DNA from 3 places in the Rhizobium sp. SG570 genome. Region 1 is predicted to be linked to each of the others. Evidence: riboswitches for the same ligand, from Rfam matches in the RefSeq annotation. Region 1 holds a riboswitch; each other region holds the start of a gene.
The links. A riboswitch is a leader RNA that binds a small molecule or an ion and turns the genes downstream of it on or off. The one in region 1 is predicted to bind thiamine pyrophosphate.
Positions count from the first base shown of each region.

Region 2: another riboswitch for thiamine pyrophosphate. It lies ahead of thiM (hydroxyethylthiazole kinase); the one in region 1 lies ahead of thiC (phosphomethylpyrimidine synthase ThiC).
Region 3: another riboswitch for thiamine pyrophosphate. It lies ahead of thiB (thiamine ABC transporter substrate binding subunit); the one in region 1 lies ahead of thiC (phosphomethylpyrimidine synthase ThiC).

Region 1 covers NZ_JAAZQI010000011.1:172,015-175,267, reverse strand. The annotation lists gene FHT28_RS22115 (hypothetical protein) at 302-1,045, shown strand; TPP riboswitch at 1,144-1,275, shown strand; gene thiC (phosphomethylpyrimidine synthase ThiC) at 1,369-3,195, shown strand; gene thiO (glycine oxidase ThiO) at 3,197-3,253, shown strand, end outside.
Region 2 covers NZ_JAAZQI010000020.1:8,384-11,636, reverse strand. The annotation lists gene yghU (glutathione-dependent disulfide-bond oxidoreductase) at 1-486, opposite strand, end outside; gene FHT28_RS29275 (DUF1127 domain-containing protein) at 985-1,131, opposite strand; TPP riboswitch at 1,366-1,462, shown strand; gene thiM (hydroxyethylthiazole kinase) at 1,510-2,313, shown strand; gene thiE (thiamine phosphate synthase) at 2,310-2,945, shown strand; gene thiD (bifunctional hydroxymethylpyrimidine kinase/phosphomethylpyrimidine kinase) at 2,942-3,253, shown strand, end outside.
Region 3 covers NZ_JAAZQI010000005.1:228,376-231,628, forward strand. The annotation lists gene thiP (thiamine/thiamine pyrophosphate ABC transporter permease ThiP) at 1-1,000, opposite strand, end outside; gene thiB (thiamine ABC transporter substrate binding subunit) at 1,011-2,039, opposite strand; TPP riboswitch at 2,090-2,206, opposite strand; gene FHT28_RS12985 (MDR family MFS transporter) at 2,277-3,253, opposite strand, start outside.

The DNA of each region.
Region 1 (3,253 bases):
GTTGCTTAAATGCAACTGCGGGCAGCGGGACAGGCGTGGACCATTCATTGATGGCGGAAAGGCGCGTTTTTGGGGCCGGCGGAAGTGCCCACGGCCGAGCGCGGCATCGACATCGGTGGCCAATCCGGAAGCCCCGCGACCTAACCCGCCATTTTCGCACGCCCCGGCAATCATCCCGGCTTCCGTCAACAACGTTCGGAAACTCTCCAGAAACAAAATTCAATAATTCGGTACACACAGAAATGTTGAATCTCCCTAGATTCTTGCGACTCGCGCGCTACCGGAAAGGGCCCAACAGCGAATGACCGAGAATCGGCTGATCTTCATAGCGACACCCTGTTTCGGCGGACTTGTTGCCAAGGATTATATGCAATCCATCTTTTCCCTGATGCAGGTCGGCGCGCAGGCCGGCATACAATTGACGCTTGCACTCCTCGGCAATGATGCGCTGATCACCCGCAGCCGCAACACGCTGGTATCCTCCTTCCTGAACGACACGGCGGCGACGCATATGCTGTTCATCGACGCGGACATCAGTTTCGAGCCCGAGCAGGTCATGCGGCTGCTGAATGCGGACAAGGATGTCGTCGCGGCTATGTACCCCATCAAGGATTACGACTGGGATAGTGCGGCGCGCGCAACCACGCGCACCGGCGAGTCACTCAATGCCGCAGCTCTGCATTATGTCGGCACGCCGCTGGTCGGCCAGAGCAGCGAACGCGATGGTGATTTTGTCAGTGCTATCTATGCGGGCACCGGCATGCTGCTCATCAAACGTGAAGTCATCAAGACGATGACCGCAGCCTATCCCGATCTGCGCTACAGCGCCATCCATGCCTATCCCGGCACCAAACGTTCGCCTGCGACTCAATACGCTCTCTTCGAATGCATGATCGAGGAAGGGACGGGCATTTATTTGAGCGAGGATTTCGCCTTCTGCCATCGCTGGCGGGCGCTTGGCGGCAAGATCTGGCTCGATACCGCCAGCAAGCTTACCCATACCGGCGCTCATCGCTTCGTTGGCAACACGGCGCCCCGCTACTAAGGCGGGTCTATGCCGGAGCGGCCGGAGGAAGATCACAGACAGCGACCGTGATCTTGGCTGCGGGGTTGACAGAGGTGGAGGGGAGAGCATAGCCTCCCGATATTCACCAGGGGGGTCCCGACAAGGGGCTGAGATACTGCTGGACAATACGGCTTTGCCTGTTGTGGCGCAGTGACCCGTTGAACCTGATCCAGTTCATACTGGCGTAGGGACGGTGCAAGCGCTCGAAGGCTTCGGATTCACGCGTGGAATCCACAGCCGGCGTCTTTTCATCATTCCGGCTGATTGACTGGGTCTCCAAATGCAACTTGGAGCCTCAAACCATGACCATTGCCGCAAAAAACCTCACCCCAACCGTCACCACCGGCCCGCTGCCGGCATCCCGGAAGATCTACATTCCGGGAGACATCCATCCCGACATCCGCGTGCCGATGCGCGAGATCAGCGTTCATCCGACGGCAGGCGAGCCGCCCGTCGTCGTCTACGATTCCTCCGGCCCCTATACTGTCGAGGGGGCCGAAATCCGCATCGAGCAGGGACTTGCCGGGCTCCGTCGTGACTGGGTGCTCGCTCGTGGCGATGTCGAAGCCTATGAGGGCCGCCATGTGCGCCCTGAGGACAACGGCTTCGTCAGTGCCGATCGGCTGACCCCCGAATTTCCTGGGCGCCGCCAGCCGCTGCGCGCCAGGGACGGCAAGGCTGTCACGCAGCTTGCCTATGCGCGGGCCGGCATCATCACCCCGGAGATGGAATTCATCGCCATTCGCGAAAACCTCGGCCGCAAGGCAAAGGCCGAAGCCTTGGTCCGCGACGGCGAGAGCTTCGGCGCGCATATTCCCGATCATGTAACACCGGAATTCGTCCGGCAGGAAGTCGCAGCCGGACGGGCGATCATTCCCGCCAACATCAATCACCCGGAGGCAGAGCCGATGATCATCGGCCGGAACTTCCTGGTGAAGATCAATGCCAATATCGGCAACTCCGCCGTTACCTCCTCGATGGCGGAAGAGGTCGAGAAGATGGTCTGGGCCGCCCGCTGGGGTGCCGATACCGTCATGGATCTCTCCACCGGCCGCAACATCCACAATATCCGCGAGTGGATCATCCGCAATTCGCCGCTGCCGATCGGCACCGTGCCGCTCTATCAGGCGCTGGAGAAGGTCGAAGGCGTTGCCGAGAACTTGACCTGGGAGGTCTATCGCGACACGTTGATCGAACAGGCCGAACAGGGCGTCGATTATTTCACCATCCATGCCGGCGTGCGCCTGCATTACATCCCGCTGACAGTCAATCGCGTCACCGGCATCGTCTCGCGCGGCGGCTCGATCATGGCCAAGTGGTGTCTCCATCATCACCGCGAGAGCTTCCTCTACGAGCATTTCGAGGAGATCTGCGATATCTGCCGCGCCTATGACGTCTCCTTCTCGCTGGGTGACGGCCTTCGCCCCGGCTCGATCGCCGATGCCAACGATGCGGCGCAATTTGCCGAGCTCGAGACGCTCGGTGAGCTGACGAAGATCGCCTGGGCCAAGGATTGCCAGGTGATGATCGAAGGGCCCGGCCATGTGCCGATGCACAAGATCAAGGAAAACATGGACAAGCAGCTCGCGGTCTGCGGCGAGGCGCCCTTCTACACGCTCGGGCCGCTGACGACCGATATCGCGCCGGGTTACGACCACATCACCTCTGGGATAGGCGCTGCGATGATCGGCTGGTTCGGCACGGCGATGCTCTGCTACGTCACGCCGAAAGAGCATCTCGGCCTGCCGGATCGCAACGACGTCAAGACCGGCGTCATCACCTACAAGATCGCCGCTCATGCCGCCGATCTCGCCAAGGGACATCCAGCGGCGCAACTGCGCGACGATGCCCTGTCGCGGGCGCGATTCGAATTCCGCTGGGAAGACCAGTTCAACCTTTCGCTCGATCCCGACACCGCCCGCAGCTTCCACGACGAGACCTTGCCGAAGGAAGCCCACAAGGTGGCGCATTTCTGCTCGATGTGCGGCCCGAAATTCTGCTCCATGCGGATCTCGCACGACATCCGCGCCGAGGCCCAGAAGGAGGGACTGGACGCGATGGCGGCAAAGTATCGCGAAGGCGGCGATCTCTACATGCCGATCGATAAGCCAGCGCATCCGGCCGAATGAGATGCGTATCCTTGTCAAAGGGGCCGGCGTCGCCGGCCTCACGGTCGCGCATGAATTG
Region 2 (3,253 bases), on a different contig from region 1:
GAAACCGCCGCCGAGATAGGGCGCGCTGCCCATCTGCCAAAACAGCCAGGAGAAACATTCGGCTCGAGCCGGCTGTTCGGTCGGCAGGAAGGCGCCGAACTTTTCGGCGAGATAGGTCAGGATCGACGCCGATTCGAAGACGCGGATCGGCTTGGGGCCACTGCGGTCGAGCAAGGCGGGGATCTTCGAATTGGGATTGACCTCCACGAAACCGCTGCCGAACTGGTCGCCCTCGCCGATCTTGATCAGCCAGGCATCATATTCAGCGCCGCTATGACCAAGCGCCAGCAGCTCTTCGAGCATGATGGTGACCTTCACGCCATTCGGCGTTCCGAGCGAATAAAGCTGGAGGGGATGACGACCCACCGGCAATTCCTTTTCGTGGGTCGGCCCCGCGATCGGACGGTTGATATTGGCGAACTGGCCGCCATTCGCCTTGTTCCAGGTCCAGACTTTCGGCGGCGTGTATTCGGCAGAACCGGTCATGGGCATCCTCTCGTTTTCAGTGAATCGAATTGAGCGTGGTCATCGATGTAGCGCGCTACTTCTGTCGCACATAGTAGCGGCTGTTCATTTTTACGAGAGGAGCACGAGCTGCTTTTTGGATGGCCCTGGATAAAACGAAAAAAGCCTGCCGCGGGAGGAGGTGCGGCAGGCTTTCGACAATAAATGAACAGCGCACGGGAGGAGGAGTGGCGCTGTTCGCGCAGACGACCTTGGGAGGAGGAGTAGGGCGCCTGCAAAGCGAAGGGATGCGGGAGGAGGTGCATCGCTTCGATGAAAATCATAATACCTGGCTTTTGCTCACTTCATAGGCATTTATTTGCAAGGCAGTTATGCGCTATGCGAAAAGCGGAAAGCTCGACCGCATAACATTTCGGCATACAAAACAGTGACAGCCGTCATGCGGACAAAACAAAAGCGCCTGCTCGGGAGGAAGCAGGCGCTGGCAACATGCAGATTGCAGATCAGCGTTTCGAGCCGTTAGCCCGCGATGGCTGCACGGGCAACATTGCGGATTTCGCCGCGATCGATACCCAGGTCATGCAGTTCGCGCGTGGACATGCGGCCCAATTCGGCGACCGTCTGACGGTACTTGCGCCAGTTGTTGAAAGAGCGTGCTACGTTCATGATGATCCCCTTTCCTCGGGCATTCGAAGCTGAGCTGCCGTCCTTGGCGCTCCATTCGCTTCGATGAGAAACATATAGTGGAAGCCCCTCGCCTTTTGCAGCGCCAAGGCTTCACTGCACCCATGCATGAAGTGCATGGGTTGATGCAGAACCTGCAAGGCTGTTCCGGCACGGCCCCCAATGTCTTTGCGATTTATTGATGACAGGGCAGCCTTTGTCTGCGAAAACAACGGCATTGAGAGACAGGGGCGTCTGCTATCCGGCAGGCTGAGAAGCACCCTTTGAACCTGAACCAGATCATGCTGGCGGAGGGAGTCGCTCGGGGTTCTGCAACATCCTATGCCGCCCCTCGCGTCTCGCCCGCCCGAAAGGGGCGATATGCAAGACCAAACCACTGCCGGCACTCTGTTCGGCGCCATGCGGGCGAATCCGCCGCTGGTGCAGTGCATCACCAATTTCGTCGCGATGAACATCGCCGCCAACGTGATGCTTGCCGCCGGCGCATCGCCGGCCATGGTCCATGCCGAGGAAGAAGCGGCCGAGTTCGCCGCCATCTCCGCCGCGCTGACGATCAATATCGGCACGCTGTCGGCCGAATGGCTTGTCGGCATGCTGTCGGCCGCGCAATCGGCAAGACAGGCCGGCAGGCCCTGGGTGCTCGATCCGGTCGCTCACTATGCGACCGCATTCCGGCGCAGGGCAGTCGCGCAATTGCTGGACCTGCAGCCGACGGTCATTCGCGGCAACGCGTCCGAGATCATCGCGCTCGCAGGAGGCGTCAGTCGCGGCCAGGGCGTCGATAGCCGCGATCCCGTCGAGTTGGCCGAGCAATCGGCCAGGCAACTCGCCGAACGGCATGGATGCGTGGTTGCCGTGACCGGTGTCACCGATTTCGTGACCGATGGCCACAAGGCGCGACGCATAGAAGGCGGATCGCCGCTGATGCCGCAGGTCACGGCCCTCGGCTGCTCGCTGACCTGCCTGGTCGGGGCCTTTGTGGCGACTGCGCCCGATAATCCCTTCGATGCGACGGCGGCGGCCCTTGCCGTCTTTGCCCTTGCCGGGGAACAAGCGGGAACCGTCGCCGATGGGCCTGGCTCCTTTTCCTGGCGCTTCCTCGACGCGCTGGCCGCCCTCGATGCGGAAGCGCTTACCGCCAAAGCGAGGATCATGCTCGCATGAAAAACTTCGACCTTTCGCTTTATCTCGTTCTCGATCCGATACTCTGTGCGGATTTCGGCATGGTCGAGACAGCCCGTGCGGCGGTCGCCGGCGGTGCGACCATCGTGCAACTGCGTGACAAGCATGCTTCAACCGCAGCCATGATCGAGACCGGCCTTGCCCTCAAGCGGGCGCTGGCCGGAAGCAACGCCCGCCTCATCGTCAATGACGATGTCGAGGCCGCCATCGCCATCGGCGCCGATGGCCTGCATATCGGGCAGGAAGATCTGGATGCCGGCACCGCCCGCCGTATGATTGGGCCGGAGATGATCCTCGGTCTCTCGGTGGAGACGGAAGCTCTGGCCTCGGCCGTCGATGCCGAGATCGTCGACTATGTTGGTGTCGGCCCCGTCTTTGCCACGCCGACCAAGCCCGACCACAAGCAGCCGATCGGCTTTGACGGCCTTGCCCGCATCATCAGGCTCTGCCCGGTTCCTGTCGTCGCCATCGGCGGTCTCAAGGCCGAACACACAGCCGATGTCCTGTCGGCCGGAGCGGACGGACTGGCCGTCGTCTCGGCAATCTGCGGGAAGGCCGATCCCATAGCCGCCACAGCCCTTATCGCCGAAGCCGTCAAGGAGGCGCGCAGATGATCCGCAACGTCCTCTCCATCGCCGGCTCCGATCCTTCCGGCGGCGCCGGTATCCAGGCCGATCTCAAGGCCTTTTCGGCACGCGGCGTCTATGGAATGGCTGTCTTGACGGCATTGACTGCCCAGAACACGCAAGGCGTTTCCGGCGTCCATCCGGTGCCACCGCAATTTGTCGCCGATCAGATCGAAACCATCTTTGCCGATATACGCGTCGATGCCGTCAAGATCGGCATGATCGCGAATGCTGGGATCGCCGAAGCCGTTGCCGACATTCTGGCGCGACATCGCGATGTTCCCATCGTGCTCGAC
Region 3 (3,253 bases), on a different contig from region 1:
TCGTGACAGCCGCCTGCAGGAAGATCGTCTGACAGGCGAGCTTGAGAAGATCGGCTTCGAGGCCGGCGACGACGACCGAGGCAAGCGGCAGGCCGATGAAGAGGGCAGCGCTTGACAGCAATACGGCATCGACCCATCGCGCGGCGCGCAGCTGCCCGTCGATGCGCCGCAGGGAGCGGCCGCTCGTCAGCCCATGATCGTCAGGCGAGGGAAACAGTGTCATCGCGCCGAGAATCGCGGCTGTGACGACGATCTGCAGCAGCGACAGCAATACGGCACGACCGGGATCGAAATCGAAGCGCAGCGCCTGGTAGATCGCGACTTCCAGCGTGGTCGCGGCCGGGCCGCCGCCGAGGATCAGCACCAGTGTGAAGCTGGTGGCGCAGAGCATGAAGATCAGACCGGCGATGCCGGGAATGAGGCCGCGCAAGACAGGCCATTCGATGAAGCGAAAGACCGAGGCGGGTCGCATGCCGAGGCCTCCGGCAACAAGCCAATATTCCGCCGGCACACGCTCCAGCCCGGCGAGCATCAGCCGGCAGGCAAGCGGCATATTGAAGAAGACATGCGCCAGCAGGATGCCGGCAAGGCCGTATATGCTGACGGGCTGCGACAGGCCAAGTGCCGTGAGGGCCTGATTGAGCAATCCCTGGCGCCCCCAGATGCCGAGCAGACCGAGCGCGCCGATCAGGACAGGCAGGCCCATGGGCACGGCCATCAGGCGGATCAGCCACAGCCGCCCGGGAAAGCGCGGCTGGCGCGCCAGGGCGCGGGCGACGGGGATGGCAAGCACGATGGAGAGCAGCGCCGACAGGGTCGCCTGCAGCAGGGTGAACCGCAGCACGCGCAGCAGATAGGGATCTGCGAGCGTGGAGTCGCCGCCGGATTCGATGCCGGCGGCAAGCAGGACGACGACGGCGATCCCGACGAAAAGCGCGATGCCGGCGAGGCTGAGCGCCCCGCCGGAAATGGCGCGTCTTCTTTCGAGTGCCGTCAGCATGGTCGCGATGTCAGTTGCCGCTGGTGGCGGCCAGCCATTCGTCGATCCAGGCCTTGCGGTTCTTCTCGACGACTTCAGGACTCATGAGGAAGGTCTTCGTCGGCACCACGAGCTTGCTGAAGGCGTCCGGCAGCGGCGCCGATGTGGCGGAGGCCGGCATCATCCAGTTGCTGGTGGGGATGATGTCCTGGAAGGCCGGCGACACCATGAATTTCAGGAAATCGCGGGCAAGGTCCTTATTCGAAGACGATTTGACGAGGCCGGCGACCTCGATCTGGATGTAATGTCCTTCGGAGAAGGCCGCCGCCTGATAGCGGTCGGTCTTTTCCTCGATCATGTGATAGGCCGGCGACGTGGTGTAGGAGAGCACCATCGGCGCTTCGCCCTTGGTGAAGAGATCATAGGCCTCCGACCAGCCGGGCGTCACCGTCAGGATGCGGCCCTTGAGCTTGGTCCAGGCATCGGCTGATTTGTCGCCGTAGATCGACTTGACCCAGAGCAAGAGGCCGAGGCCCGGTGTCGAGGTGCGCGGATCCTCGATGACGATCTTCTGCTGGGGATCGCCCTCGACGAGATCCTTCATGCTCTTCGGCGGGTTCTTGACCGTCTGCGTGTCATAGATGACGGCGAAATGGCCGTAATCATAGGGCACGAAGACATCATCCTTGAAATCGCCGGGAACCTTGAGCGCCGATGTGTCGACGCCGCTCGCATCGAACAAGCCGGTATCCTTGGCTTCATTGACAAGATTGGTGTCGAGGCCGAGAACGATATCGGCCTTGGTGCCGGCGCCCTCGAGCTTGAGGCGGGACAGAAGCGCCACGCCGTCGGTGACGCTGACGTAGTTGACCGTGCAGCCGCATGTCTTTTCAAAGGCGGCCTTGACCTTGGGGCCGGGACCCCAATCGGCGGTAAAGCTCTCATAGGTGTAGATGGTCAGCGTCTTGTCCGCAGCCTGGGCGGCCTGGGCAGTAAAAAACGTCGTGCCGGCGGCGAGAGCCAGGCCGGCGAAGAATGACAATAGCGATCGGTCGTGCATGACAGCGCCTCCTCTTTGGTTTCGTCTTGAAGGGGAAAAGGGCGCTATGATTTCGTCACGCGTCTAATCCCTCCGCCGGTGTTAGCCGGATCAGGTTCCGCGGGTTGGCCTGTCAAAGCCTCTCAGCCAAATATCCCAAAGGACATAAGGCACCCCGTTAGAGCATCGGCAGATTTAGCCTTGCGACGAAGGGATGACAAGGGGAATGATTCCCCCGTCGATTGCAGGCCGCACGATCTATTCGGCGGCTTCGGCGGCAACCGTGTTTTCGAATTTCTTGGTGGCGCCGGGCAGCTGCACGTTCTTCAGCGTGAGCGCTGTCAGAAGGCCGAGCATGCAGATGCCGGCTGCCGTCATGAACAGGGGACTGAAGGCGCTTGCATAGGCATTGGCGACGGCTTCGCGGGTGGCTTCCGGCAGGGCCGCCATCATCTTCGGCGTCAGTTCCTTGATGTCGGAAACGCCTGAAATCGAGACACCGACATTGCCGAGCTTGGCGGCGATGATGGCGCCATAGATGGAGATGGCGATCGAGGCACCGCCCATCCGAGACAGCGTCACCGCGCCGGTAGCAGCACCGACGTCGCGGCTATTGGCGGCGTTCTGCACGCCGATGACAGGCACCTGCTGCGCAAGGCCGATACCGATGCCGTGCAGCAGCATCAGGCCGCCGATGACGGCGATGGGCGTGCCGGCATGGACGAAGGCGAGCGAGCCGAAAGCAATGGTGCTGCAGGCGGCGCTGGCGACGGCAAAGGGTTTGTAGCGGCCTCTTGCCGCGATCAACCTGCCGGCGGAAAGCGAGCCGCAGACGATGCCGCCGGTCAAAAGGATGAACAGCAGGCCGGCCAGCGAGGGCGAGAGGCCCGTCGTCGTCTGCAGGAAGAGAGCGAAGTAGTTGACCATGCCGATGGCGACCGCACCGCTGGTGATCGAGATGATGAGGAGCAGGCCGAATGTCGGATTGCGGAACAGTGTCATCGGCACGATTGGCTCCGGCGCACGCCGCTCGATGAAGACCCAGGCGATGGCGCAGATCGCACCAAAGGCGATGATGCCGAGGCATTGCGGCGACAGCAGCGATCCGAAGAGTTCGGTGCCGTCTGCGGCGAGCACGATGCTTGTCGTCGTCAGCGCAAGAACAAGCGCGCCGGCGTAATCGATCTTCGGCCGGCGGGCCGGCTTGCGGTAGGGCAGCATGGTGGCGAGGCCGG